4 regions of the Priestia sp. 53B2 genome follow, and region 4 is predicted to be linked to each of the others. Evidence: predicted binding sites of a transcription regulator. Region 4 holds the regulator's gene; each other region holds the start of a gene.
The links. The regulator Rex, encoded in region 4, represses fermentation and respiration genes when NADH is low (regulators of the CRP and FNR family bind a similar motif). The targets are predictions, from matches to a motif close to TTGTGAAATATTTCACAA.
Positions count from the first base shown of each region.

Region 1 (7,707 bases), on a different contig from region 4:
TAACCTTCATTGGCTCAGAACAGGTAAGAGGATTATTTGATACTTATAATCAGCGCTTAACAGGAAAAGGGATCAAAGTAGGCGTTATCGATACGGGGGTTGATTATTCTCATCCCGATTTAAAACAAACCTACAGGGGAGGGTATGATGTAATAGATAAAGATTATGAGCCGATGGAAACCATTCGGGAGCAAGGAGAGCCTACTCTGCATGGCACTCATGTAGCTGGTATTATTGCAGCAAATGGAAATATTAAAGGTGTAGCACCTCAAGCGGAGATCTACGCATACCGAGCTCTTGGACCTGGTGGAGCTGGAACATCTGAAAGTGTTATTCTAGCTATCGAAAAAGCAATTCAAGATGATGTAGATATTATTAATTTGTCATTAGGAAATGATGTGAATGGTCCTGATTTACCAACAAGCTTAGCGTTAGATCGAGCTGTTGAAAAAGGAATTGTAACGGTCACATCTAGCGGCAATTCAGGTCCAGGTTTATGGACCGTGGGCTCTCCAGGTACAGCGGGAAAAGCTATTTCCGTTGGCGCTTCTGTTTCCCCGACAACAGTTCAATTTCTAACAATCGGATTTAACAAAGAAAAAATTATGATGGCGCCAGTAGAAGGGTCTCGGCCATGGACGTTTAATCAAACGCTGCGTGTAATAAATGAAGAATACTCCAAAGAGCAAAAGCCTGCGTTGGGTAACGTCATTTTGCTAAAAGCAGAAGGAAATGCGGTTGAAAAAAAGATTAAACAAGCTGAACAGGCAGGAGCAAAAGCTGTTATTTTATATAGCCCGACTGAAAAAAGCATAATCGGTAAACTACAAGAGTCAGTAAATATTCCAGTGATATGGGTAAGTAAAAAAAGCGGTGATACCATTAATCAACACATTCAATCTCAACAGCCATACTTACGCACTGGCAAGCAAGTGGTGCAAGACTTGCTCACATCTTTCAGTTCAAGAGGACCTGTAACGACTACTTGGGGAATCAAGCCGGACGTCGTCGCACCTGGTTACTTCATTAATAGTACAGTTCCTGGGGGATATGAACGCATGCATGGAACAAGTATGGCTGCGCCCCATGTAGCTGGAGCGTGCGCTCTTATTTTACAAGCTCACCCGAACTGGTCTCCTGAACAAGTCAAAGCTTCATTGATGAACACAAGTAAAGTAATGCAGCAGCTAAATGGTCAAACGTATCGCGTATATGAACAAGGAGCCGGAAGAATTCAAATAGCAAAAGCTGTCACAGCAGACTCTTTATTTTATCCATCTTCTTTATCTTTCGGTATTTTTACGCGCCCATCAAAGAAAGTCTTATCATTTAAAATTGATAACCAGTCTGATAAAGAAAAAACGTATCGTTTAAACGTTCCGAAAAGGGATGAAGGCGTAAACTGGGATGTTCCATTACCCGTCACGGTGCAGCCCCACCAGACAAAAGAAATAGCTGTCACTTTATCGGTGCAGCCCCGTTTTAAAAATAAAGGTATATATGACGGATATTTGGAAATAAATGATTCACGTGAAACATTTTCGCTTCCTTATATGTACATGGTTAGCATTCCAGATTATCCTCGTGCCATGGGATTGCAAGTAGCAGCGGAAAAAGAGAAAAATACGTATAGCTATGAACTGTTTTTGCCTGAAGGAGCAGATGAGTTAGGCGTTGCTCTTTTTGATAAGCAATCTTTACAGTTTATATCGTATTTAGATGTTGACGTTGATGTAGAAAGAGGCATGAGAAAACGAAAAATAACGATTGATGAATCGCTTGTACCGGGGTCGTACCAAATATTTGCATTTGTGAAAAAGCATAGACAAGAGCAGGTTGTACACAGTACAATAACGATTGAATGAACCTCTTTAAATGTTTTCATTTGAAGAGGTTTTATGTGTGGCAGAAATGTGAACAATAAGAAGAGATTGTGAAGTTTTTAGCTTAAACACATTGACATTAAATATACGCTATTGTATGCTTACAGGGAATATAAATGATAAGGTTTTCAACCTGTGAAAACCGTTGATATTTCTGCGTATTTTATTAGCTGTTTTTACCTTTTTTAGCAATTTTTTTTGCCTTTCTATCATATATTGAGCTATAAAAACGATAGAGAATTCGGAAAAAAGAAAATTTTGCAAAAGGGGTATGAGCTTATGAAAGATCGCAACCGTCATCCTTTGCAAGCGATGGCATTAGTGTCAATCATTCTATCACAGTTAGCAGGTTCAGTCTTAATTGGCTTATTCTCTGGAAGATGGGCTGATCAATGGCTTGACACCGAACCACTATTTTTGATTTTAGGCCTTCTTTCAGGGCTAGCAGCAGGTGTTTTTATGATGCTGCGGACAGTCCACCATTTTTTTTCAGGAGATTAATAATTCATGCAGGATTTGCAGCACGTTTTTCCAAGACTTCGTTCATACATATTGTATTTGTTAGCATTATACGTTCTCGGCTGGGGATTTACAAGTTATAAGGCTGTTTTTGCAGGTTTAATTTTAGGAACCGCCCTGAGTTTGTATAATTTGTGGAACTTAGTAAGAAAGTTTGAGCAGTTTGGACAGGCGTTGGATGAGGGGAAAAAGCCCCGTTCAATTGGGACTGTTGTAAGATTTGCAACAGCTGCTCTCGCAGTTGTGATTACCATCTCTTATCCAAAAACCTTTCATATTATTAGTGTAGTTGTGGGATTAATGACGTATTATGTTGTCATTATCATAGATTTAGTTGTTCAAAATATGCGTAGAAGATAGAAAGAGAGGTGAACACAGTTGGGTCATGAATCACCAACTATAGAGTTTCTAGGCCTTACTTTTAGTCAAAGTAACTTGCTTATGGTTACCGTAGCTTCTGTTATTGTATTCTTAATTGCAGTTTTATGTACTCGTACTCTTGCTATGAAGCCAAGCGGTGCACAAAACTTTATTGAATGGGTCTTAGATTTTGTTAAAGGACTCGTTAATAGCAATATGGATTGGAAAACAGGTGGCCGCTTTTTGACGCTAGGTGTAACTTTACTTATGTACATTTTTGTGTCAAATATGTTGGGTCTTCCATTTGCCATCGTGATTGACCATAACTTATGGTGGAAATCGCCAACCGCTGATCCAGCAATTACGCTGACGTTAGCCGTTATGGTAGTTGTACTATCACATTATTATGGTATTAAAATGCGTGGTTTCTCTGCATACACGAAAGATTACTTCAAGCCAATGGCATTTTTATTCCCGCTTAAGATTATCGAGGAGTTTGCCAATACGTTAACGCTTGGCCTTCGTCTTTACGGTAATATTTATGCTGGGGAAATTTTGTTAAGCTTACTAGCTGGTTTAGCAACAACAGGCTTCCTAGGTACAATTGGAGCTGCTATTCCAATGCTTTTATGGCAAGGATTCAGTATTTTTGTAGGCGCAATTCAGGCCTTCATTTTCACAATGTTAACGATGGTTTATTTATCTCACAAAGTGAGTAGCGACCATTAATTTATAAAGCTTTGTTCAAGTAATACCCAATTTGGACAAAACAAAACTTAGTTAAACAAAATCATATATATTAAGGGAGGACTTTATAAAATGGGTTTAATAGCATCTGCAATTGCGATTGGTTTAGCGGCACTAGGTGCTGGTATTGGTAACGGTCTTATCGTTTCTAAGACGATTGAAGGCACAGCTCGCCAACCAGAAGCACGTGGTACATTAACTTCAATGATGTTCGTTGGGGTTGCCTTAGTTGAGGCGCTTCCAATTATCGCCGTAGTTATTGCATTCATGGTACAAGGTAAATAATAATGTGTTACATGTGGCGAAGATCATTCAAAAGAACCTTCGCCATTACTTTATGTCTTTAATAAGTAAATTATATATGTGGAGTCTCTGAAGGGAGTGAACATGGCCGTGTCGAACATGTTTGTGTTAGGAGCAGCAGGCATTAATGGTGGAGATATTCTTTTCCAATTAGTGATGTTCCTTATCCTACTTGCGTTACTTCAAAAATTCGCGTTTGGTCCTGTAATGGGAATCATGAAAAAACGTGAAGAGCATATTGCCGGTGAGATTGATGAAGCAGAAAAGCAAAATGAGGAAGCGAAGAAGCTTGTTGAAGAGCAGCGTGAAATCTTAAAGCAATCTCGTCAAGAAGTGCAAGTAATGATGGAAAACGCTAGAAAGTCTGCAGAAGATAAAAAAGAAGAAATCATTGCGGCAGCACGCGAAGAGTCTGAGCGTCTAAAAGCTGCAGCAAAACAAGAAATCGAACAGCAAAAAGATCAAGCAGTTGCTGCGTTACGTGAGCAAGTTGCTTCATTATCTGTTTTAATTGCGTCGAAAGTTATTGAAAAAGAACTTTCTGAACAAGATCAAGAGAAGTTAATTCATGAATATATCCAAGAAGTAGGGGATGTACGATGAGTCAACCAGCTGTAGCCAAGCGCTATGCACTAGCTCTTTTTCAATTAGCAACAGAAAAACAGATGATCGATGAAATGCAAGACCAGCTACAAATCGTTGAAGAGGTGTTTGCTAAAACACCTGAATTAATGGATGTATTAACTCATCCAAAAATTACAATTGAGCGAAAAAAACAGTTTGTAAGTGAGGCATTTGCTGAACTTTCACCAACTGTTCAACATACGGTTCTTCTATTATTAGAGCGTCACCGCATTCAAATTGTTAGCCAAATGGTACAAGAGTATCGTTTCCTAGCGAACGAAGTACGTGGCGTGGCAGATGCAACTGTTTATTCTGTCAAACCTTTAAGTGCAGATGAGAAAAGAGCAATCTCGCAATCATTTGCTTCTAAAGTTGGAAAACATACGTTAAATATTTCAAATATAGTAGATAAAAGCCTAATCGGCGGCGTGAAGCTTCGCATTGGTAATCGTATCTATGATGGCAGCATTAGCAGCAAATTAGAAACGATCCACCGAGGACTTCTTGCACACAGATCGTAGATAGGGGTGAAATTCATGAGCATCAAAGCTGAAGAAATTAGTGCGCTGATCAAGCAGCAAATTGAAAACTATCAGTCTGAGATTAAAGTGAGTGATGTAGGTACTGTTATCCAAGTTGGGGACGGTATCGCACGTGCTCATGGCCTCGACAATGTCATGGCTGGAGAACTGGTTGAATTTTCAAATGGTGTCATGGGAATGGCACAAAACTTAGAAGAAAACAATGTAGGTATCATTATTTTAGGACCATATACGGAAATTCGTGAAGGTGACGAAGTTCGCCGTACAGGACGCATCATGGAAGTTCCAGTAGGGGAGCAGTTAATCGGTCGTGTTGTTAACTCATTAGGTCAGCCAGTAGACGGCTTAGGCCCAGTAGAAACAACAAAAACACGTCCAATTGAAGGTGCTGCACCTGGCGTTATGGATCGTAAATCAGTACATGAGCCGCTTCAAACAGGTATCAAGGCGATTGACGCACTTGTGCCGATCGGTCGTGGACAGCGTGAGTTAATTATCGGCGACCGTCAAACGGGTAAAACATCGGTAGCAATCGATACAATCTTAAACCAAAAAGATCAAGATATGGTATGTATCTATGTAGCGATTGGCCAAAAAGAATCAACAGTTCGTAACGTAGTAGAGACATTACGTAAACACGGTGCTCTAGATTACACAATCGTTGTAACAGCATCAGCTTCACAACCAGCTCCACTATTATTCTTAGCGCCATACGCTGGGGTAACAATGGGTGAAGAGTTTATGTATAACGGTAAGCACGTACTTGTTATTTATGATGACTTAACAAAACAAGCATCAGCTTATCGTGAACTTTCATTACTATTACGCCGTCCTCCAGGTCGTGAAGCGTATCCAGGGGATGTATTCTACCTGCACTCTCGTTTATTAGAGCGTGCGGCAAAGTTATCGGACGCAAAAGGTGGAGGTTCATTAACAGCTCTTCCATTTATTGAAACGCAAGCAGGAGACGTATCTGCTTATATCCCAACGAACGTAATTTCGATTACAGACGGACAAATTTTCTTACAGTCAGATCTATTCTTCTCAGGCGTACGTCCTGCGATTAATGCTGGTCTTTCTGTATCACGTGTAGGGGGATCTGCACAAATTAAAGCGATGAAAAAGGTAGCAGGTACACTGCGTCTAGACCTTGCATCTTATCGTGAGCTTGAATCGTTTGCTCAGTTCGGTTCTGATCTTGACCAAGCAACTCAAGCAAAATTAAATCGAGGAGCGCGTACAGTTGAAATCTTAAAACAAGGTTTACACAAACCGCTTCGCGTAGAAAAACAAGTAGCTGTGCTTTACGCATTAACAAAAGGCTTCTTAGATGATGTTCCAGTATCAGATATTACACGCTTTGAAGACGAGTACTTAACATGGTTAGAATCAAACCGTAAAGAAGTACTCGAATCAATCCGTACAACTGGTGGGCTTCCTGAAGCTGGCGTATTCGAATCAGCACTTGAAGAATTCAAGAAAACATTTATTGCATCTGAATAATATATTGTCAGCATGGTATGTTAAGACAATCTTTCAATAAGGTGAAGGTGAACATTTGTTCACCTTTCATACCACGTGATCTTCTAAAACAAGGTGGTGAAACCTTTGGCATCATTACGTGATATACAAACTCGAATCACATCGACGAAAAAAACGAGCCAGATTACGAAAGCAATGGAAATGGTTTCAGCTGCAAAGCTGAATAGAGCGGAACAAAATGCAAAATCGTTTGTTCCATACATGGAAAAAATTCAAGAGGTAGTCTCAAGCGTAGCCCTAGGCAGCAGAGGCGCTTCACATCCAATGTTAACTGCGCGCAGCGTGAAGAAGACTGGTTACATCGTAATCACTTCAGATCGCGGTCTAGCAGGAGCATATAACAGTAATATTTTGCGAAAAGTATCTCAAGCTATTGAAGAACGCCATCAATCACCTGATGAATACGGTGTGATTGCAATTGGACGAGTAGGGAGAGATTTCTTCGTAAAACGCGGTATTCCGGTTTTGCTTGAAATCACAGGCTTAGCAGATCAGCCAGCTTTTGCTGACATTCAAGGAATCGCTTCACAAACAGTTCAAATGTTTGCAGACGGTACGTTTGATGAACTTTACTTATACTACAATCACTTTATCAATACGATTTCACAAGAAGTGACGGAGAAGAAGCTATTGCCTCTAACAGATTTTCAACCTTCTGGTAAACTGGTTGGTTATGAATTTGAACCATCACAAGAAGAGATTTTAGAAGTGTTACTTCCTCAGTATGCAGAGAGTTTAATTTACGGCGGCCTGCTTGATGGAAAAGCAAGTGAGCATGCTGCTCGTATGACAGCGATGAAAAGTGCAACAGACAACGCAAAAGATCTTATCAATAATCTTACATTGTCATATAACCGTGCACGTCAAGCGGCAATTACCCAGGAAATTACGGAAATTGTTGGCGGAGCAGCAGCGTTAGAATAGAAAGTTTAATGGAAAAGCAAGTTAGGAGGGAACACGATGACAAAAGGACGCGTTACTCAAATCATGGGTCCAGTTGTAGACGTAAAGTTTGACAACGGACACCTTCCGGCAATTTATAACGCCCTTAAAATTTCACATAAACCGAGCAGTGCAAGTGAAGTTGCAATCGAATTAACATTAGAAGTTGCGATTCACTTAGGTGATAACACAGTTCGTACAGTAGCAATGTCATCCACTGACGGCTTAGTTCGTGGATTAGAAGT
Region 1 covers NZ_JBLZXA010000009.1:220,885-228,591, reverse strand. Annotated here, with positions in the region: gene ACN6NE_RS10370 (S8 family serine peptidase) at 1-1,865, shown strand, start outside; gene ACN6NE_RS10365 (AtpZ/AtpI family protein) at 2,163-2,384, shown strand; gene ACN6NE_RS10360 (ATP synthase subunit I) at 2,391-2,762, shown strand; gene atpB (F0F1 ATP synthase subunit A) at 2,781-3,491, shown strand; gene atpE (F0F1 ATP synthase subunit C) at 3,582-3,794, shown strand; gene ACN6NE_RS10345 (F0F1 ATP synthase subunit B) at 3,897-4,415, shown strand; gene ACN6NE_RS10340 (F0F1 ATP synthase subunit delta) at 4,412-4,957, shown strand; gene atpA (F0F1 ATP synthase subunit alpha) at 4,973-6,481, shown strand; gene ACN6NE_RS10330 (F0F1 ATP synthase subunit gamma) at 6,587-7,444, shown strand; gene atpD (F0F1 ATP synthase subunit beta) at 7,481-7,707, shown strand, end outside.
Region 1: ACN6NE_RS10365 (AtpZ/AtpI family protein) is a predicted target of Rex. The motif match lies at 1,932-1,949, and genes of this name have one in related genera.

Region 2 (7,707 bases), on a different contig from region 4:
TTAAAGATAGCACTCAATATACAGTAACGTTAGATGCTTTCACAGGAAAAGTAGTTAATACTTCTCAGCAAGCAGTGAAGCTATTAACGAGGCAAGATGCAAAAGATCTTGCATTGGCTACATATGCAGGTAAGGTGAGAATGGTAGAATATGATCAAAACGCAGCGATTTTCACAGTAAAAATAATCAAAGATAATACGGAATACACAGTTACAATCGATGCGGTTTCAGGTGAAATCACACATGTAAAACAAGATAAGCTTCAGCCGTTAACGGAGAACACTGTAAAAGTTCTTGCTTTAAAACATCAAGAAGGAAAAGTAAAGCATATTGAGCTTATAACAGAAAACTCAATAACTGTATACGTAGTAACCTTAGTGAGCGGAAGCAAGCAGCAGACGCTTAAGTTCGATGCTTATACGGGACAAGAGTGCTCATAATTTTTTATCTTAAAACATAAAACATACATTTCATTTTTCATTCATATCAAGCAGAGGGTGCTTCAAGGCATCCTCTGCTTTTCTATTTATAACTAGAAACGGGGCTGTTTATCTATGTTAAGATAAATGTAGATTATTGTTGTAAAATGGATAGAACTAGAATGAAATAAATTAAATAGATAGGGTGTACACATGAGAAAAGAAGTACAAGTTATAGCCAAAGAAGCTTTTATTAAAAAAGTGAACAAGGGTTATCCACTCATTGAAAAAGATGCGCTTGTTGATGGTCATAAACTGCAAGAAGAAGGGGTTATTATTAACTTAGTCACTCCGAAGAATCAATTTTTAGCCAAAGGCTATTATGGAAAACAAAACAAAGGCTACGGATGGATTCTTACGAAGAAGAAAAGTGAGCAAATTGACGCGGCGTTTTTTGCACGAAAAATTCAGCGAGCTATTTCATCTCGTCATGATTTTTATGCGTCTGAAGACACAACTGCTTTTCGCGTATTTAATAGTGAAGGTGACGGAATCGGCGGCTTGATTATTGATTATTATGACGGATATTACGTCATGAGTTGGTATAGTGAAGGAATTTATCAATTTAAAGAATACGTCATTGAAGCCTTAAAGTCTGCGCCTAACTTTAAAGGACTGTACCAGAAAAAACGTTTTAATGTCAAAGGAAAGTACATTGAAGAAGATGATTTTGTAGCAGGGGATAAAGGTGAATTCCCTTTAATTGTCAAAGAAAATGGTGTTCGTTTTGCCGTTTACTTAAATGACGGAGCGATGGTGGGAGTCTTTTTAGATCAGCGAGACGTCCGTAAAACGATTCGAGATAAATATGCAAAAGGAAAGACCGTGCTAAATATGTTTTCGTATACAGGCGCATTTTCAGTGGCGGCTGCTCTTGGAGGAGCTGTGAAAACAACAAGTGTCGATTTAGCCAATCGCAGCTTGGCAAAAACAATTGAGCAATTTAGTATAAATGGAATTGATCACGAAGCACAGGACATTATTGTAGAAGATGTTTTCAAGTATTTTAAATATGCGGTCAAGAAGAACATGACTTTCGATCTTGTGGTGCTAGATCCGCCAAGCTTTGCTAAGTCGAAAAAGCATACGTTCAGCGCGGCAAAAGACTACAAAGATTTATTAAAAGAAGCCATTGCGCTTACCAAGCCGAACGGTGTCATTGTGGCATCTACGAATGCAAGCAATTTTGATATGAAAAAATTCCATTCGTTTATTGAAAAAGCTTTTAATGAAAAAGGGGAACGGTACAAAATGATGGAGCAGTTCGCTCTTCCAGCTGATTTTAAAACAATAAAAGAATTTAAGTCAGGTAATTATTTAAAAGTCGTGTTTATTCAAAAAATAAATCGCTAAATGCAAGGCTGCATGATGAACTCATGCAGTTTATTTGTTTTTAATAAAATAACGCTTACAAGCTATTTTGAAGGGAACAAAATGAAGGCAAGAGATAAATATTGTCAATATATATGATAAAATAATAAAGGAATTATGCTCAACACTTCACAATTTTACAATATCATCCTTACGAAACGTATTTTTACAATTGTTTTATTTTAAATGGGATACGTATTGGGTACGAAGTGGAAAGAGCATACTACTACTATTATTTAAAAACATGAAAGGAGAAAGATTATGGCTGAAACAACAAAAAAGCCTGCCGGCGAAGTGAAATTTATTCCTTTATTAATTTGTCTGACAATCGGACTTGTTTTATGGTTTATTACACCTCCGTCCGGACTTGATGTGAAGGCTTGGCACTTATTCGCTATTTTTGTGGCTACTATCGTAGGGCTTATCATTAAACCATTGCCATTAGGCAGTGTAGCTATTTTATCTTTGACCATTATTGTATTAACTAATACATTAACACTTGAACAATCGCTCAGCGGTTTTCAAAATACGACGATTTGGTTAATCGTTATTGCATTCTTTATTTCTAGAGGTTTTATTAAGACTGGTCTAGGAACAAGGGTTGCCTATATCTTTGTTCGTTTGTTCGGTAAAAAGACGCTGGGATTATCGTATTCTCTTATCGTAAGTGACTTGCTTTTATCACCTGCAATGCCGTCTAATACAGCACGAGCTGGAGGAATTATTCTTCCAATTATTCGTTCTTTATCTGAAACATATGGATCGAGAACTGGAGACGGTACGGAGCGCAGAGTCGGTGCTTTCTTAACAAAAGTATCGTTTCAAGGAGATATGATCACATCCGCTATGTTTGTAACAGCAATGGCGGCCAATCCTCTTGCTGTTAAAATGACGGAACAAATTACAGGCAAGACTATTTCATGGGTTGGCTGGGCAGCGGCTGCAATTGTACCTGGAATTATTAGTTTAATTGTTATTCCGCTTGTTATTTATAAGCTGTATCCGCCAGAATTAAAAGAGACACCGGAAGCACCTGAAATTGCAGTGAAAAAATTAAGTGAAATGGGTCCACTAAAGAAAGAAGAATGGTACATGATTGGCGTATTTTTACTTCTTCTTGTGCTGTGGATTTTTGGAGCTAATTTAAATATTAATGCAACAACAACTGCTTTTATTGGTCTATGTACGCTGCTTTTAACGCAAGTATTAAGCTGGTCGGACATCAAAAAAGAACAGGGAGCATGGGATACATTAGTCTGGTTTGCTGTTTTAGTTATGATGGCAACCTTCTTAAATGATCTAGGCATGATTCCTTGGTTCAGTGATTTGATGAAAGGCACTGTTAGTCATATGTCTTGGATGACGGCGTTGATTGTACTAGCTGTTGCGTATTTTTATTCTCACTACTTTTTTGCAAGCAACACGGCTCACGTCAGCGCTATGTACGCAGCGTTTTTATCTGTCATCGTGGCCGCTGGTGCGCCTCCGTTACTGTCAGCATTAATTTTAGCGTTCTTTAGCAATTTATTTGGCTGTTTAACTCACTACGGCAGTGGACCGGCGCCGGTGTTCTTCGGTAGTGGATATGTAACGCAGCAAAAGTGGTGGTCGCTCGGGTTTTTAATTTCAATTATTCATATTATCATTTGGATTGGAATTGGCGGCTTGTGGTGGAAACTGCTAGGTCTATGGTAAAAAAAACAGTGGCGCAGGCCACTGTTTTTTTATGCTTCAGCCCAAACGGATACAGAGCCGCCATTTACAGGGAACTGTCCGTAGCCGTCTTCTTCAATCACAACTTGATCTTCGCGGTTATTTGTGAAGTCAATCCATGTTTGTCCGCTTCGGTGTTCGCCCACGAACATTCTCTTTTCGCCATCTTCGCCGTTTGACATCACCACAGCGCATCCAGACTTCTCAAATTCCTCTACACCATGCCTTACCCATCCAATGGTATTCGGGTGATCAAAATAATCGTCTTGCTGCCCGTATGCTTTGTCATAACGTGCATGCAAGAGAGCGGAAATATCTTTTTGTTTTCCTTCAATTGGGTGCTCTCCGCCTATCCCAAAATAGTCTCCGTAAAACACACAAGGATAGCCATCTTCACGAAGTAAAATTAGAGCGTAAGCACTTTGTTTGAACCAATCTTCTACCCAAGATTCTAAAGATTCATTTGGCTGAGAGTCATGGTTATCTACAAATGTGACAACATTCAAAGGGTGAGTCTTGACCAATGTATCATCAAAAATCGTGGTTAAATCAAAATCTCTTCCTTGCTGAGAGGCTTCATGCAGTTTATAGTGCAGCGATACGTCAAACAAATCGATTTGATAATCAATCACGTCTAGGAATTCCTGACAGGCTGTTAACTCTGGATTCCAAAACTCTCCCACAAAATAAAATGGCTTTTCTTGAGAAGAGGACAATTCGTGGGCAAACTCTTTAATAAAATCGTGGTTAATATGTTTAATGGCGTCTAATCGATAACCGTCGCACTGCAGGGTGTCTGCTAACCATTTTCCCCATTTGATCATTTCTTCTCGAACTTCAGGGTGATCGTAATCAATATTCGCAAACATTAAATAATCGTAGTTGCCAAACTCTTGATCGACATTTTCGTTCCAGCTTTTGTTTTCCCCGGCAATACGAAAAACGCCTTCTTTTCCATTTTTATCATCGTAATCAGTGCCGTTAAAATGATTAAAGTTCCATTTGAAAGAAGAATATTGATCGCCGCGCCCTTCAAACGTAAACTTTGTCCACCCTTCGATTTCGAAAGGTTCAGAAATCTCTTCTGTTCGGTTCATGGGATCTACTTCAATAACGTGGAACGTTTCTTTTTCATCTGCTGCAGCTTTATGATTCATCACAATATCCACATAGACATTAATTCCATGATTATGACAGGCATCAATCGCTTCATGCAGCTCTTGCTTGGTTCCATACTTTGTACGAACGGTTCCTTTTTGATCAAATTCGCCAAGATCGTATAAGTCGTAAACGCCGTAGCCATTATCCTCTGATGAAACACCTTTTGTAACCGGGGGAATCCACACGGAATCAATTCCTTGTTCTTTTAGTTGAGGAGCGAGCTCTTTGAGGCGTTGCCAATGCTCGCCATCAGCTGGCACATGCCATTCGAAAAATTGCATAATTGTATGATTCCGTTCCAAGTTAAATCATCCTCCTTTTAAATAAAAAGATATAATCGCTCACGGATAGTTCTTTAGAATCAAATGAGGAATTGATTATATTTTTTCTTTTAACGTTCCTGTTATCCCTATTCCTTAAACCTTTTTCAATATATGAAGCTTAAGAAAATCTTAAAATGTTTTCTTCTTTTTTCTTAAAAAATGCAGTTTACAGTAAAACCCATAGACGAAATGACCCATGATATACTTTTGAAAGGAGTGTTAGAAATCAATGAACGAATATGTGGTTTTAGTTGTAGGTGCTGAGCTGTTTGAACGATTTAAAAGAGGGGACACCTCAAGACAAACCGATGGCTGCGGACTTGGGTTAGCTATTGCTAAATCAATTGTTGATTTGCACGGAGGAGAACTGAAAATTGAAATTGACGGAGATTTATTTAAAGTAACGATTACTCTTTAATGTGAGTGAATATAAACAGCATATCTAGTAAAAAAAGAGAAGCAACCTCATTATGCTGGCTGCTTCTCTTTTTTTAGCGTTCTTAATTTTATTCCGCAACCGCAAAGCGTACTGTGCTTTAGTACCTTTATTTCTCTATGACACTGATTACATCTTATTTCTTGTCCAATCATTTCTTCATCCCTTCCTCTTTTCACAAGAATTTAAATAAGTATCCATATTTTATGGATACTTATTTAGTGATAAAATGTTAAACTAATTGAGAATAAAAGAGAATGTCTAATGAGAAAAATATCTATATTTTTTCATTTGGCAAACTGATAAATTTATTTTACTTGCTGCGGAACAGACAATCCTAAACCGTCTGCAATGCGTTTTCCGTACTCTGGATCCGCTTTGTAGAAGTGCTGAATTTGGCGCAGTTTAATTTCTTCTTTTTCTACAGGCTTCATAGCTTCAACGATGTTTGCAACTAGTCGTGTACGCTCGTCTTCGCTTAGAAGACGGTATAAATCGCCTGCTTGCGTGTAATGATCGTTATGATCATATGCGACACTATCGGCAACGCCTGAAACAGGGTATGCTGCTTGTTTGTTTTCATGAGATTCTGTCGGGCCGCCAAAGCTGTTTGGCTCATAGTAAACAGAGCGGCCGCCGTTATCGTCAAAGCGCATTTGACCGTCACGCTGATAGTTATTTACTTCATTGCGCGGGCGATTAATCGGTAGCGCTTGATGATTAGCGCCCACGCGGTAGCGATGTGCATCGCTATATGCGAATAGTCGACCTTGCAGCATTTTATCAGGTGATACGTCAATTCCCGGCACAAGCGTTCCAGGTGAGAATGTAGCTTGCTCCACTTCGGCAAAATAATTTTCTGGATTGCGGTCCAAGACCATGCGACCTACTTCAATTAACGGATAGTCTTTTTGTGACCAAACCTTTGTTACGTCAAACGGATCAAAGCGATACGTATCAGCGTCTTCTAATGGCATAATCTGAACGTACAGCTTCCATGAAGGGAAATCGCCTTTTTCAATGGCATTAAATAAATCTTCAGTATGATAATCTGGATTTTCACCAGCTAGCTTTGCGGCTACGTCTGGAGACAGATTTTTTACGCCTTGCTCTGTTTTAAAGTGATATTTTACCCAAACGCCATCTCCTTCGGCATTCACCCATTTAAATGTGTGACTGCCAAATCCATGCATATGGCGTAAAGTTGCCGGGATACCGCGGTCAGACATTAAAATAGAAACTTGATGCAAAGATTCAGGAGATAAAGACCAGAAATCCCAAACGGCCGTCGGGTTTTTCAAATGGGTGCGTGGATCGCGTTTTTGTGTATGAATAAAGTCAGGGAATTTAATCGCATCTCGGATGAAAAATACAGGTGTATTATTTCCGACTAAGTCGTAGTTTCCTTCTTCTGTATAAAACTTAACAGCAAATCCGCGAGGATCACGAACAGTATCTGCTGAGCCGTTTTCACCAGCTACTGTTGAAAAGCGAACAAATAGAGGCGTTCGTTTTCCTACTTCAGAAAGGAAAGCTGCTTTTGTATAGGTTGAAACATCGTTTGTCACTTCAAAATAGCCGTGGGCACCGGCGCCTTTTGCGTGTACAACGCGTTCAGGAACACGCTCTCGGTTAAAATGGGCTAATTTCTCTAAAAGGTGAACATCTTGAATTAAAGTAGGGCCGCGTGAACCAGCGGTCATTGAATTTTGATTATCTCCAACCGGAGCTCCCCAACTAGTCGTTAGGTTATTCTTATTTGTTGTCATCTTAGAACCACCTCTTATTTGAATTTTATTATGTTAGAAATAATAATAACATTTTTAAATAAAAAATCAATACTAAATTATAATAATTATAATTTGAAGTGTTAATTTTGAGATGTAGTCAATGGGGTACATAGCATGTGAAGTGTACGAACTATTTAAAAAATTTTCTGTATAGTATATTTAGTTTAATAATAAAAATGCCTGGTGTGCAATTATTTTGACCAGCTATTACCATATCAAAAACACGCTTGCTTATATAAGCAAGCGTGTTCGTTTTATATATTTTGTGTTAAGTTTGCTTTCGCTGCCAGCGCAGCCTGAGGCGTGCGCCAAAGCTGCGTCCATTTTTGAATCGCAGCAATCATAATAATGAGACCGAGTATAAGCATGATGATTGAAAGAGTCGCATTTAATATGCTGTAACCTGCCGCGGCTTCATTTAAATACACATTCTT
Region 2 covers NZ_JBLZXA010000009.1:317,895-325,601, reverse strand. Annotated here, with positions in the region: gene ACN6NE_RS10815 (PepSY domain-containing protein) at 1-440, shown strand, start outside; gene ACN6NE_RS10810 (class I SAM-dependent rRNA methyltransferase) at 633-1,832, shown strand; gene ACN6NE_RS10805 (anion permease) at 2,112-3,545, shown strand; gene ACN6NE_RS10800 (alpha-amylase) at 3,575-5,026, opposite strand; partial or broken gene ACN6NE_RS10795 (ATP-binding protein) at 5,307-5,465, shown strand; gene katA (catalase KatA) at 5,792-7,252, opposite strand; gene cstA (carbon starvation protein CstA) at 7,528-7,707, opposite strand, start outside.
Region 2: ACN6NE_RS10805 (anion permease) is a predicted target of Rex. The motif match lies at 1,968-1,985, and genes of this name have one in related genera.

Region 3 (7,707 bases), on a different contig from region 4:
ATCACAAGGGAGAGAAATTAATAAAAAATAGAGCCGTGTGTAGTGCACGGCTCTATTTTTATTGAACTTGAGAGTTAAAAGTCATTATCCAAATCGATCCTGCTACAATCGTAATAACAAAAACGATTCCAAGTATTAAAGCCATCACATTATAACGGGGCTTCTCTCCGTCTTTAATATGCATGAAGAAAAACAGTTGAATGAAAAATTGAAGCACGGCCATTCCTAGAATACTAGCTGATAATATATTTTTAGCAAATACATGGTTTAATACCAGCATCAGAGGAATAACGGTTAAAATAATCGAGAAAATAAATCCTATTGTATAAGCTTTTAACGACCCATGGTTCTCCATCTACATCACCCCCATTAAATACACAACCGTGTAAAGGAAGATCCAGACAGCATCAAGAAAATGCCAGTATAAGCTGATAATCGTCACTTTTGACTTTGTTACAGAGGTAATTCCGTATCGTTTTAATTGGATTGTAATTGAAATCATCCAAATGATGCCGACAGAAACGTGCAGCCCGTGCGTACTAACTAGCGTATAGAAAGCTGTAAAAAATGCGCTGGTGGAAATGGTTGCTCCTTCATGAACCATTGTTTGAAATTCATGAATTTCAAGGCCAACAAAGCACATACCTAAAAGCAGAGTTACGATTAGCCAGCCAATTAAAGGCTTTATTTTTCCCTTATGCATGCTCAGCACAGCTAATCCGCTCGTAAAGCTGCTCGTTAATAAGATAAACGTTTCAGAAACAAATCCTGGAACTTCAAAAAATTCCTTTCCTGTAAGGCCTCCCGCAGTATGATTAACAAGAACGGCATACGTAGCAAATAATGCTCCAAATAAGATGCAGTCCGTTACAAGGAAAAGCCAAAAACCCATAACTTTGATTCCTTCATCATGTTCATCATGATGTTCTTCGTGGTGCGCTGTCGCATAAGCCATGTCAGCCAACCCTCCCTACTGAATCTTCTGTATGTCGAATTTCATCCACCGGAATATAATAGTCCGAGTTGTATTGAAAAGAACGAGCTAGTAAACAAGCTCCGACTCCTGTCAAACCGAATATCGCCATCCACACCCAGTGGAACGTTAAGCCAAAACCAGCAATGAACCAGAAAACCGACATGATAAATGGAATACCTGAATTCTTAGGCATATGAATTGGAGAAAAAGCAGCTGTTTCTTTCGCTTTTTTCTTTTTTCTTTCTTCTTTTATTGTCCACCACGCATCTTGCCCCGTTACTGTTGGAATCACTGCAAAATTGTAGTGCGGCGGCGGTGAAGGGATGGACCATTCTAATGTACGTCCATTCCAAGGATCCCCTGTTACATCTCGTTCTCCGTACTTAATGCCATGAAGAATCTGCCATGCTTGAAAGATAAACCCTATGCCCATAAAGAAAGCTCCGACTGTAGAGATAACGTTCAGCGGTCCCCATCCCATGTCAAAGTCGTACGTATAAATACGGCGCGTCATTCCCATAAACCCTAATGCGTATTGAGGCATGAAGCAAACATAAAAACCAATATTCCACGTCCAAAACGCCCATTTACCAAGACGGTCATTTAGTTTAAATCCAAACATTTTTGGCCACCAATAGTACAAACCTGCAAAAAAACCGAATACAACGCCACCGATTAACACTTGGTGAAAGTGAGCAACTAAAAAGTAGCTATTATGATACTGATAGTCTGCGGGAGCTGCTGAAAGCATAACACCCGTTGCTCCTCCCACAACAAAGCAGGGGATAAAAGCAACTGTCCATAGCATGGGCTGCGTCATTTGAATACGGCCGCGGAACATCGTAAATAACCAGTTGAACACTTTAACACCCGTTGGAATTCCGATAGCCATCGTCGTAATAGCAAAAAACACATTCACATTAGCACCTGCACCCATTGTAAAGAAATGATGCACCCATGTGAAATACGATAGAACGCTAATAATCATCATTGAAAAAACCATAGACTTATAGCCAAATATCTTCTTTTGAGAAAACGTTGCAACGATTTCAGAAAAAATGCCGAATGCAGGAAGTACAACGATATACACTTCAGGATGTCCCCACATCCAAATTAAGTTAATGTACATCATCGGATTTCCTCCGCCGGTCATAGTAAATAAGTGTCCGTCAAAGAAGCGGTCAATAAACAATAAAGCAAGCGTTACGGTTAATACAGGAAACGCGAAAATGATAATGATACAGCTTGCTAGCACGGACCACGTGAATAGCGGCATATGCATAAGTTTCATGCCAGGCGCACGCATTTTTAAAATAGTCATAATAAAATTAATTCCAGAAGCCAAGCTGCCGATACCTGATATTTGAATGCCCCAAATATAAAAATCTTGACCTGGTCCAGGACTGAACTGTATGCCAGAAAGCGGTGGGTAGCTCAACCATCCTGCATCTGGTGAACCGCCGATTACAAACGACAAATTAAAAAGCATAGCGCCAAAGAAGAACAGCCAAAAGCTTACCGCATTCAAAAAAGGATAGGCGACATCTCTTGCTCCAATTTGAAGCGGTACAACAATGTTAAAGAACGCAAACATAAGCGGCATTGCCATAAATAGAATCATAATAGTTCCGTGCGTAGTGAAAATTTCGTTGTAATGATTAGAATCTAGAAAATGCCACTGAGGGAATGCTAGTTGAATACGCATTAATAATGCATCTACTCCGCCTCGAAACAGCATTAATAATGAAGAAAGCATATACATGATGCCAATTTTTTTATGATCCACCGTTGTAAGCCATTCACGCCATAGCCACTTCCATTTTTTAAGATACGTAAGAACAAAAATAATACCGGCTAGTGTTAATAAAATAGCGACATCGGCTCCGTAAATCATCGGCTCTCCTGTCACAAAAAAATGAGATAAAAAATCTTTTAATCTGTCTAACAACTTAGTTTCCTCCTTCCTGGTGCTCGTGCTGTGTATGTGCTTGTTCATCGGAAGCCACATTCATGGTCTTCATGTCTTCATTTTTCATATGGTGATGCTGACTATAATATTGACCACCGTTTTTAATGACAATTTCTTGGAATAAGCCTTTAGGAATAGTAGAATACGATTTTTCCAAGGAAAGACCTTGTTTGGCAAGGTTGCTATAATCAGCTTTTGTTAAAGCTGGTGATGTTTCTTTCACTTGCTTTACCCATTGATTAAACTCTTTTGTCGATGTAGATTTAACTTTAAAATTCATATGAGCGAACCCTTCACCCGTAAAATTAGCACCTGAACCAAAATATTCTCCCTTGTGATCAGCTTGCAGCCAAAGCCCCATTGCCATTCCCGGCATGGTATATAATTGTCCTCCCAGCTCCGGTACCCAAAAAGAATTCATAGGTGCATCTGACGTTAGAACGAATTGAACGGGCACATCTTTTGGAATTTCGACATAGTTGACTGTCGCAATATCTTGATCCGGATATTGAAACAACCATTTCCAATCAAGAGACGTTACTTCAATCGTTAGCGGCTTTACATCTTTTTTCGGCGGATCCACTAAGTCATACGTCGTCTTGGCCGTAGCAAAACCTAAAATACCGATAATAATAATGGGGATGCCCCACCAAATAAATTCCAGACGCTTACTATCGTCCCAGTCTGGCCGATACGGAGCCTTGTTTCCAGGCTTATCACGGTAGCGTAAAACAATATACACAAGCAGGCCTAAAACAGGAATAACGACAATTGCGCATAAAAATATGGAAAAAATAATTAACTGGTATTCTTTTTGAGCCACCGCCCCCTGTGGGTTTAAAATCAAATAACGACTATCACAGCCTGCTAAAAAAATTGTAATGAAAACGGAGAGAATGATTAACTTGCCAATATGCATTGATTTTTGCTTTCTCACCTAAGCTCAGGCTCCCTTCCTCTAAATCTCTGTACATAATAATGATATATAAACGTTCATATTATAGATGCATCTCAACAGATCAAAAGGCTAAAAACCTCCTAACATATTGAATTTTGTCATGACATATTGCTTACTCCTAAAAAATTATCATGTTGTATCATTAAAAGGTGTGATATTTATCACACTTGAAGCGATTTTTATCTAGTTTAAATGGCTTCACCATAATTTCGTCACATATTTGGTTAAATATGGTGTGAAATACCTTGCTCCTAGCGGGTAGATTCTTATAAAAGCAAAAAGCTCTTCCAGTTCTTATTAACTGGAAGAGCTTTTTAGGAGTAATGAAGTATTGAGCTTTATTTTTTACTGATTTGTTTGCTTCACCTGCTGAAATATCCAATCAATCATTTTCTGATTTTGATACGCAGAAACCCACGAAGCATGATCATACTCTAACTCTTTAGGATATTCCGTATATAGCGGATGCCCCCCAGATTTTTTGTAAATTCGTTGCGCCGTTATTTATATTTACGATGAAACACTCCTCATAAAAAAACTATATTTCTATTTTTAAAGAGGCTTATCACTATAGCAATATCCTTTAAAAAAGCTATCCACTTTCTTCATAAAGGTTACATATTAAAAACACCTAAAGATAGTTTAGGTGTTTTTGAAAGTTTTTATATTCACCTTTCCTCTAAGCAAAAGTTCAATGGTTATATGGCCTTCTTACTCTTTGAAGCCTCTTGTTTTTTTCTCCACATATTTTCCATTTGTTCAAGAGTTCTACCTTTTGTTTCAGGAACAAATTTCCAAACGAATAAAGCAGAAAGTACACTCATTAAACCGTAGAAACCATATGTTAATCCTCCGCTATATTCCATCATCACAGGATACGTAGAGGAAATAAAATAGTTAGCCGCCCACTGAGCAGCTACAGCAATAGCTACAGCACGACCTCTAATTTTATTAGGAAAAATCTCTGAAATGAGCACCCAACAAATTGGTCCCCATGACATCATAAAGGAAGCTGTATAAATAATGATAAATACAAGCGTCCCTATACCAATGATGTTTGAAAAAGCCATGCTTGCTACACCGAACATTCCAATGGCCATTCCGATAGACCCTGTTATTAATAAAGGTTTTCTTCCCAAACGATCAACCGTCAAAATTGCAATTACTGTAAAAATAACGTTTACTAATCCCATAATAATGGTTTGCAGCATAGAAGACCCTTTAGCTGCTCCCATGCTTTCAAAAATACGCGGAGCATAGTATAGAGCTACATTGATTCCTACAAACTGTTGAAATACAGAAAGCAGTATACCTACAACAATAACTAATTTTCCATATGCTAATAATTTTTCAGATGAAACATTGGTAGAAATTGTTTGTTTAATATCGTCTAAAATTGATTTCGCTTCTGAAGATCCATTAATTTTAGTTAGTATGGCTAAAGCTTTTTGATCTTGATTCTGTATAACTAAGTAGCGAGGCGTTTCAGGAACTAAAAACAAGAGTGCTGCAAAGACTAAAGCTGGAATAGCTCCTGAAGCAAACATGTATCTCCACCCTACATCATTAATCCATTCTGAGGTTTCCCCATTTGCAATACCCCAATTCACGAAGTAAACGACTAACATTCCAAAAATAATCATAAATTGATTGAATGATACCAATCTGCCGCGAATATCTGCCGGTGCAATTTCTCCTATATAGATTGGACAAATGGCTGATGCTAACCCAACACCAATCCCACCTATAATGCGGTAGAAGTTAAAAGCTAGTAACAAAGAGAGTGTCGGTTCCCCTTTTGTAAAAAATAAAAACTCGGGATAAGAAGCTCCTAACGCTGAGACTATAAAAAGAATAGCTGCTAGTATAAGTGATTGTTTGCGCCCTAGTTTTGTCGCAAAATAACCAGATATCAATCCTCCAATAATACACCCTATCAAAGCACTTGATACAGTAACACCGTGTGCTAAAGATCCTAATCCTAAGCTGTCAATAAGATACACCTTTAATGATTCTTCAGCTCCAGATATTACAGCTGTATCATATCCAAACAGTAACCCCCCGATAGCGGCAACTAAGGTAATAGAAAAAATATATAATGAGTTTCGATTTTGTTTCATGCGTTGTTAAAAGCAGTTAAGAGTAACAGTAGAAGTTCTATTTCTAACTGAGTTCGCACTTATTTGAATGCGTTTTCAAATTCTTGGAACACAAAAGAAATTTTCTTCGTCCATTCGATTAACTGCTCTTATCCTCCCCTCTAATGTACGTATTTTTCTATTGAATCAAATCTTACTACAGCATTTTCTATACTTCCTTTTGTGTCAGGTATATCGATATACAACCATAATCAATTGATACAAGCTACTTTTATATGAAGCTCCTTTTTAAAGCAAGGTTGCATATTTTTCAACCTATTATTTCCTTTTAAATTCGCCTAGCTTTTTACTTAAGTCTTGTGTTTGAGGATATACTTCTTTATATAATTCATAAAGCCGTTTATAGACTTGTACATGTTCTGCGTTAGGATAATATGTTTTCGAAGACGTAATAAATACGTTTGCACACTCTTCCAATGAGTTATACCAGCCACAGCCATAAGCTGCTAGCATGGCTGCTCCTAACGCTGGGCCTTGTTCAGTAGACAACTTTACGATTTTTGCATTAAAAACGTCTGCTTGAATTTGAAGCCAATGATCATTTTTTGCTCCTCCCCCAATTGATACAATAGACGTAATTTCCTTTCCGCTTTCTCGAAAGATTTCAATTGATTCACTTAATGAAAACGTAATACCTTCAATAACTGCTCGCGTAAAGTCTCTCTTTTTATGAGAAGCGTCCATTCCTATAAAACTTCCCCGAATCGTAGCATCTGCATGCGGTGTACGCTCCCCAACTAAGTAAGGGGTAAATAAAAGGCCGTTTGAGCCGATTGGTACATTTTTTAGGTCAGCCAACAATTCTTCAAACGTGTCGTTTTCTGCGAAATTTTCCTTAAACCAGCTTAAACTGTGACCCGCAGATAGCGTAACGCCCATCGTATAAAAGGCATTTTCTTTTCCATGATTAAAATAATGGACTTTTCCATTAAAGTCTCTATCGCTTCGTTCCTCATAAGAAAGAACAACACCCGATGTCCCAATGCTACATAGTGTTTCCCCTGGCGATAAAATGCCGGCGCCAACTGCTCCGCAAGCATTATCAGCTCCACCTGCAAATACTTTTGTTGAAGTAGCTAATCCCGTTTTCTGAGAGAACGATTCACTAATATTGCCTATGCATTCACTAGATTCGACTAATGGCGGACAAAGGTTAATATTGACTCCTACTAATTGGCAAAGCTCACCATCCCATTTTTTCTTGCTGATGTTTAATAATAATGTACCAGCAGCATCTGAATATTCACTATGAATAAAGCCGGTCATTTTAAAACGCAAATAGTCTTTGGGCAGCATAAATACAGCTGTTTTTTCAAATATCTCCGGTTCATACTCTTTTACCCACAATAATTTAGGAAGAGTAAATCCTTCTAAAGCCTGGTTTTTTGTTATTTCTAAAAGACGTTTTTCTCCAATCACTTTATAGAGATGATGACATTGTTCTGTTGTTCTTGTGTCATTCCACAAAATGGCGTTACGTAATAGGTTATAGTTTTCATCCAGCAGCACAAGACCATGCATCTGTCCAGAATAACTAATACCTTCTATATCTTCGGGTTTTATATTAGCGTTAGCAATTAACTCATTTAAAGCACTAGCCGTCTGCTGAACCCATTCTTCTGGATTCTGTTCGCTATACCCTGTT
Region 3 covers NZ_JBLZXA010000027.1:38,498-46,204, reverse strand. Annotated here, with positions in the region: gene cyoD (cytochrome o ubiquinol oxidase subunit IV) at 59-355, opposite strand; gene cyoC (cytochrome o ubiquinol oxidase subunit III) at 356-955, opposite strand; gene qoxB (cytochrome aa3 quinol oxidase subunit I) at 957-2,924, opposite strand; gene ACN6NE_RS20710 (cytochrome c oxidase subunit II) at 2,926-3,864, opposite strand; gene xylE (D-xylose transporter XylE) at 4,602-6,023, opposite strand; gene xylB (xylulokinase) at 6,321-7,707, opposite strand, start outside.
Region 3: ACN6NE_RS20710 (cytochrome c oxidase subunit II) is a predicted target of Rex. The motif match lies at 4,053-4,070, and genes of this name have one in related genera.

Region 4 (7,707 bases):
GGTTTGACGTCTTCAAGATTGATCTGGGTGGATACGCCATTTAAAATTTGAAGCTCCTCTTCTTGTGTAGGATACCCCATGCTTAATTTGAATAAAAAACGATCCAGCTGCGCTTCCGGCAAATGATAGGTCCCATCAAAATCAACAGGATTTTGAGTAGCCATCACAAAAAAAGGCGCTGGAATTTCCCGGGTGATACCATCGGTTGTTACATGATGCTCAGCCATTGCTTCTAAAAGCGCCGATTGTGTTTTAGGAGAAGTCCTGTTAATCTCATCAGCGAGTACAATGTGGCTCATGATAGGACCTGGACGAAAATGAAATTCCATGTCTTTTGGACTGTAAATAGAAACACCTGTTACGTCGGATGGCAGCAAATCAGGCGTGAATTGAATTCGTTTAAATTCTGCATCAATTGATTTAGCCAGTGCCTTTACTAGCATCGTTTTCCCCACACCCGGCACATCTTCAAGTAAAATATGCCCCTCTGCAAGCAAAGCAACCAAACTCAGCGTAGATACCTGACGTTTTCCAATCAAAATTTGATCGATGTTTTCTAATACTTGGTTTAATTTACTATTAATATGATCCAGCTGAATCAACGAAGCTCCCCCTTAAAACTCAGTTAAGCCTTGAGTTTAGTAAGTTTTCCAGTAAACATAGTACTATCTTAACAAATTTTTAAAAAATCTGAAAATATTAACGCACGCAAAAAAGCGACCAAGTACTCACTTGGTCGCTTTTTCAGAGAGGGCAGTGATTACATCATGCCGCCCATTCCACCCATGCCGCCCATGTCAGGCATTGCAGGAGCTGCGTTTTCTTCTGGCTTGTCAGCAACAACTGCTTCAGTTGTTAAGAACATAGCCGCTACAGAAGAAGCATTTTGAAGAGCTGAGCGCGTTACTTTTGTTGGGTCAACGATACCAGTGTCTAGCATATTTACCCACTCGCCAGTTGCAGCGTTAAATCCAGTTCCAACTGCTTCGCCTTTTAGACGCTCAACGATTACTGATCCTTCTAAACCAGCATTGTGAGCAATTTGACGTACAGGCTCTTCAATCGCACGTAATACGATATTGATACCTGTAGCAGTGTCACCGTCAGCTTCGATGCTTGCTACTTTATTATAGATATTTACTAATGCAGTACCACCACCAGCTACGATACCTTCTTCAACCGCAGCACGCGTAGAGTTTAATGCATCTTCAATACGTAATTTACGTTCTTTTAACTCAGTTTCAGTTGCCGCACCAACTTTAATTACAGCTACGCCACCAGCAAGTTTTGCTAAGCGCTCTTGTAATTTTTCACGGTCAAACTCTGAAGTTGTTTCTTCAAGCTGAGCTTTGATTTGGTTTACGCGTGCTAGGATATCTTCTGCGTTTCCTGCACCGTTTACAACTGTTGTATTTTCTTTTGTTACAACAATTTTAGAAGCGCGACCTAATTGATCGATGCTTGCTGTTTTTAAGTCAAGACCAAGCTCTTCAGTGATTACTTCTCCGCCTGTTAGGATCGCAACGTCTTGTAGCATTGCTTTACGACGATCACCGAAACCAGGAGCTTTAACAGCTACAGCTGTAAATGTACCGCGAAGTTTGTTCACAACTAATGTTGCTAAAGCTTCGCCTTCTACGTCTTCAGCGATGATTAATAGAGGCTTGCCTTGTTGAACAACTTGCTCTAATACCGGTAAAATTTCTTGAATGTTACCGATTTTTTTGTCTGTGATTAAGATGTATGGATCATCTAATACAGCTTCCATTTTATCTGAATCAGTTACCATGTAAGGAGATGCATATCCACGGTCAAACTGCATACCTTCTACCACTTCTAATTCAGTTGTGAAACCTTTTGATTCTTCAAGTGTGATAACGCCGTCGTTACCAACGCGCTCCATTGCTTCAGCAATTAATTGACCTACTTCTTCGTCAGCTGCTGAGATAGCCGCTACTTGAGCAATTGAATCTTTACCTTGAATTGGTTTAGAGATTGCTTTTAGTTCTTCAACCGCTACAGTTACTGCTTTTTCCATACCTTTACGGATACCCATTGGGTTAGCACCAGCCGTTACGTTTTTAAGGCCTTCTCTGATCATTGCTTGCGCTAAAACTGTTGCAGTAGTTGTACCGTCACCAGCAACGTCGTTTGTTTTGCTAGCAACTTCGGCTACTAATTTAGCACCCATATTTTCAAATGCGTCTTCTAATTCGATTTCTTTTGCAATTGTTACACCGTCATTTGTAATAAGCGGTGAACCGAATTTCTTTTCTAATACAACGTTACGACCTTTTGGTCCAAGCGTTACTTTTACAGCATTTGCTAATGTATCTACACCACGTAGCATTGCGCGACGTGCTTCTTCGCTAAATTTAATGTCTTTTGCCATGTTCTTTGACCTCCTCAAGATGTTCTTAATAATCTATTTTTTACGTATGATAAGTTTGTGGTTAAAATTAGCCGATTACAGCTAAAATATCGCTTTCGCGTAAAATTAAGTATTCAGTACCTTCGTATTTCACTTCAGTACCCGCATATTTTGAGAAGATGATACGATCGCCCGCAGCTACTTCTAAAGCTACACGCTCACCGCTTTCTAATACTCGACCTGTACCAACAGCAACAATTTTACCCTCTTGTGGCTTTTCTTTTGCACTGTCCGGTAACACGATACCGCTTGCTGTTTTTTCCTCAGATTTTACAAGTTCAATCACTACGCGATCACCTAATGGCTTTAACAAGTGAAACAACCTCCTCAAATAATATGTTTGCATTTTTATTAGCACTCAACATCAACGAGTGCTAACACAATTATTATATTAAAACAAAGTGGGTTTTTTTTGCAAGTATTAAACAAAAAAAATTTAAAATTTACGACAACTACATATAATAGTCTTAGATTTCGACGATTTTGAGAAATAAAGCATTCTTTTCTCTGTTCAATAATATGTATGTTACAATACGAGCAAGAAGAAATTACTAACTTTACAGTACTTCTTCGACATATATACATAAAAACCTTTTAAAGGAGTATAGAAGATTGGAAAAACGTTATTGGTATGTTATCCTCACCTACATCCTTATGCAGTTTTCAGGAGTTGTTGGTATACCGCTGTTAAAATTAACAGGTATCTTTGAGCAATATCCAGTTCGAACAGCGAATGTCATGCTTTTGACTTATTGGACCATCATTAGCTTTATCCTTGGTTTACTTGTTGTCTTACTGCTGCTGCGCCGTGACATGTCCATGCGTATAGAACATGCGGGAACAACGGTAACTGTTGTCTGGTCAGTCCTTGGGGTGTTCCTGGCTATGGCTGGTCAAGCTGTAGCAGGTATGATTGAGCACTCTCTTGGCATTACCCAAGTATCTGAAAACACACAAAATATTGTTAATCTTGTTAAAGCAACGCCGTTCCTCATTGTGGTTACGTCTGTTATTGGGCCAATTCTAGAAGAGATTATTTTTCGAAAGATTATTTTCGGCTCTCTTCACAAACGATACAATTTCTTTATCTCTGCATTTATTAGTTCCCTTATTTTCGCTGCCGTACACTGGGATTTCAAACATTTGCTCGTGTATACAGCCATGGGATTTGTATTTGCATTCCTTTATGCAAGAACAAAACTAATTATTGTACCCATTATTGCACACGTGTTGATGAATACAATCGTTATTTTATCTCAAACTATTTTTGCAGATAAAATTATAGAAATGCAAAAGCAAGCAGAACAAATGCAGTTTATTTTTGGAGGCATGTTTTCATGAAGAATATCCCTTTAACACGAGGGTTTATTTATATTATTATGGGGATTTTATTTACCTACCTGGCTATTCAAAATGCTCAGGAAACCGTGTGGAACTTCCCTACGATCTTATTTGCACTCGTAGCCGCATTCGATTTCAGATTTGCGGTTCGCATCTTTATCTTGCACTATAAAATTAAAAAGTTGCAGCAGCAATATAAAAATCAAGATGATTCATCTAAATAAAAAAACCACTGTTTCAGTGGTTTTTTTACATACTAACATCTTCTCTTTCTTGCTCTGCCCTTGCCTTTAACACTTTGCGATACGAAATGCGGGAAATAATGATGCTGATTTCATACAAAATTAAGAGCGGCACTGTCACCATCATATGCGAGAGCAATTCCGGTGGTGTAATAAGCGCGGCAATAACTAGCAGTACGAAATAGGCATATTTTCGAATTTGAGATAAAAACATAGGCGTTATAATTCCTAATCGCGTCAAAAACATGACGACGACAGGAAGCTGAAACAACAGGCCAAAAGGCAGTGTGAGCTGCATTAAAAAAGAAAAGTATTCATTAATGCCAATCACTTGGTTTACATTCAGCTCATCAGAAACGCGCGTCATAAAATCGACGACAAATGGAAACAACACAAAATAAGAAAAAGAGACACCGCCGATAAAGAGAAAAATGGAAACAGGAATATATCCAAGCGTTACCTTACGCTCTTTTTCATATAAACCAGGACTAATAAATGCCCAAAGTTGATACAGTGCAACAGGAGCTGCAAGTACACAGCCGATAATAACAGCAAACTGCATATAAATCTTAACTGGATCTGTTAACCTAAATGCATTCATCGTTAAATTTTTTGCCTCATCAGCATGCTGTAAATAGACAATAACCTTATCCGCTATAAAAAAGCCGCCAATTGTGGCAATGACAAAGAAAAATAAAACAATTAAAATGCGCTTTCGCAGCTCTCCTATATGATCATATATTGACATTTCTTGTTCGGTCATACTATGATCACCCTTTTACTCTTTGTCATCTACTTGACGCTGTTTATCTTTTTCACGATCTTCTGATGCACCACTAGCGGCATGCTTAAACTCTCTAAGCGTTTGCCCGACTGACCTTCCTAGCTCCGGTAACCGTTTCGGTCCAAAAATAAGCAGTGCTATAATCGCAATAATAATCCAACTGCCTGCTCCAATCCCCATATTCCCACTCTCCTTATTAATTTAGACTTAAGGAAATCGTAACACAGTCCACCTTATTCAACAGGATAATTTTTCAAAAAATAGACAAGCGACTGTAATTCTACAGCCAGATCAATATGATGCAGTCGAATCTCATCCGATACGTTTAAGCGTGCAGGAGTGAAGTTTAGAATCCCTTTAATTCCGCAATTCACTAAACGATCGGTAATTTGCTGAGCAACAGCGGCAGGAACGGTTAAAATCGCTACTGAGATATCATCACTCATATAATCTTCCAATTGGTCAAGATGATAAACCGGCACGTCGCCTACTTTTGTACCGACTTTATCTTCTATCACATCAAAAGCGCACTCGATTTTGGTGTTATTATTTTTAATAAAATTATAATTTAAAAAGGCCGTTCCCAGATTCCCTACGCCAATCAGTGCTACTTTCGTTACTTCATCTTGGTCTAACGTTTTACGGAAAAATGTAAGTAAATAATTCACATTGTAGCCGTATCCCTTTTTCCCTAATGCTCCAAAGTAAGAAAAGTCCCGACGAATAGTAGCAGAATCTACTTTCACTGCCTCACTTAACTCTGCTGACGAAACACGCTGTTTACCAGAAGCATGCAAGTTTTTTAAAAAACGATAATAAAGCGGCAATCGTTTAGCCGTTGCTTGTGGTATTTTTAATTGTTCAGTGTTCACGTTGTACCCCCTCAGTTCATGTATGTCATTACTAACATTTTCAAGTCACATTGCATTACCTTTCACAAAGCATCAACCGCTTTGAGGTAGCGCTTCCAATTCTCTCTCTTTTCTCTTGTTATATATATACTCCGCTTCACACCCCGACGACTTTTGTCTATCCAGCACTACTTAAAGTCGGTAGCTAGAACGAAGCAATTAGCCCTTCAAAGGATCCGTTTGTTAGTCATGACGGGTTTTCTACACCCATCATATATAAGTTCAGAGATGCACTTATCTCTTATTTTAACATAGTATCCTGTATAAAATGTGCAGGTAAAATCATTTTATTTCATGAATCAAAACATTCGCTTCATCATTTGTCCTTGTCCCTCTACAAATTACAAACGTTTGTAGGAAGAACTTGTAGTTGAAAATATGTTAAAATACACTATGGATATACTACTAGAGGTGAAAAAATGATTATTCTACAATTGAACGGTATTACAAAATACTATGGGGCAGAACCCATTTTATCGAATATAAAGTTAGAAGTACAATCAAAAGACCGCATTGCCCTAGTGGGACGAAACGGTGCTGGTAAATCAACTTTATTAAAAATTATTGCTGAGCAGCTTTCTTATGACAGCGGAGAAATTATTAAACCTAAAGGTGTTTCCATTGATTATATGGGACAAGATACAGTTCTTGAGTCAACACTCTCCATATGGGAAGAAATGATGACGGTCTTTGCTCCGTTAAAGAAGATGGAAAAAGAATTACGTACGCTTGAAACAAAGATGGGCGATCCAGACATTTTTAATGATTCAGTTCAATACGAAAAACTAACCAAAGAGTACGATCAGCTTCAAGTAACGTTCAAAGATTTAGGTGGCTATCAATATGAAGCGGATACACGGTCTATTCTTCACGGTTTCCGTTTTTCAAACTTTGACTATAGCACCCCTATTTCCTCCTTGAGCGGTGGACAAAAAACGCGCTTAGCTCTTGCAAAACTGCTTTTAACAAAGCCAGACTTGCTTATTCTCGATGAGCCTACCAACCACTTAGATATTGAAACTTTAGCATGGCTGGAACAGTTTCTGCAAGGGTATGAAGGAGCTATTTTAATTGTTTCACACGATCGTTACTTCCTTGATAAAGTCGTAAATCAAGTGTATGAAGTCACACAAAAAACAACGGTGAAGTACACGGGCAACTACTCTAAATACCTTGTACAAAAAGCAGAGCGATATGAAAAAGAGTTGCGTCAGTACGAAAAGCAGCAAGATGAAGTCGCAAAACTGAATGATTTTATTCAGCGAAACATCGCCCGCGCATCGACTACAAAACGTGCGCAAAGCAGACGTAAACAGCTCGATCGAATGGAGTTAATAAACCGACCTAACGAAGGTGAAAAATCAGCTAGTTTTTCGTTTGAAATTGAGCGTCAAAGCGGAAATGAAGTCTTAAATCTTGAAAACGTGTCTATCGGATATGATGAACACAAATATATCGTTCAGCAGGCAAACCTTCGGATTAAAAAAGGTGAAAGCCTTGCGTTGGTTGGCCCTAATGGAGTTGGGAAATCTACGTTATTAAAAGGTATTGTGGATAAACTAAGCTTCAAGACTGGAACCATTTCCTTTGGCTCAAACGTAATGGTTGGTTATTACGACCAAGAGCAAGCCAATTTAACGTCTAATAAAACCGTTTTAAATGAGCTTTGGGATGACTATCCATCCAAGCCTGAAAAAGAAATTCGTACAGCTCTTGGAAATTTTCTGTTTTCAGGTGATGATGTACTGAAAATCGTTTCCACGCTTAGCGGTGGTGAAAAAGCACGTTTGGCTCTTGCGAAGCTTATGCTTCAAAAAGCTAATTTCTTAATTTTGGATGAACCTACTAACCATCTTGATTTAGATAGCAAACAAGTACTCGAGAATGCATTAATTGATTACCCAGGGACTCTATTATTTGTTTCACATGACCGTTATTTTATTAATCGTATTGCAAACAAAATAGCAGAGCTATCTTCTGAAGGGGTAGAAGAATTTC
Region 4 covers NZ_JBLZXA010000014.1:3,678-11,384, reverse strand. Annotated here, with positions in the region: gene ACN6NE_RS12230 (AAA family ATPase) at 1-602, opposite strand, end outside; gene groL (chaperonin GroEL) at 761-2,392, opposite strand; gene groES (co-chaperone GroES) at 2,460-2,744, opposite strand; gene ACN6NE_RS12215 (CPBP family intramembrane glutamic endopeptidase) at 3,044-3,772, shown strand; gene ACN6NE_RS12210 (YdiK family protein) at 3,769-3,996, shown strand; gene tatC (twin-arginine translocase subunit TatC) at 4,022-4,777, opposite strand; gene tatA (twin-arginine translocase TatA/TatE family subunit) at 4,793-4,978, opposite strand; gene ACN6NE_RS12195 (redox-sensing transcriptional repressor Rex) at 5,032-5,670, opposite strand; gene ACN6NE_RS12190 (ABC-F family ATP-binding cassette domain-containing protein) at 6,129-7,707, shown strand, end outside.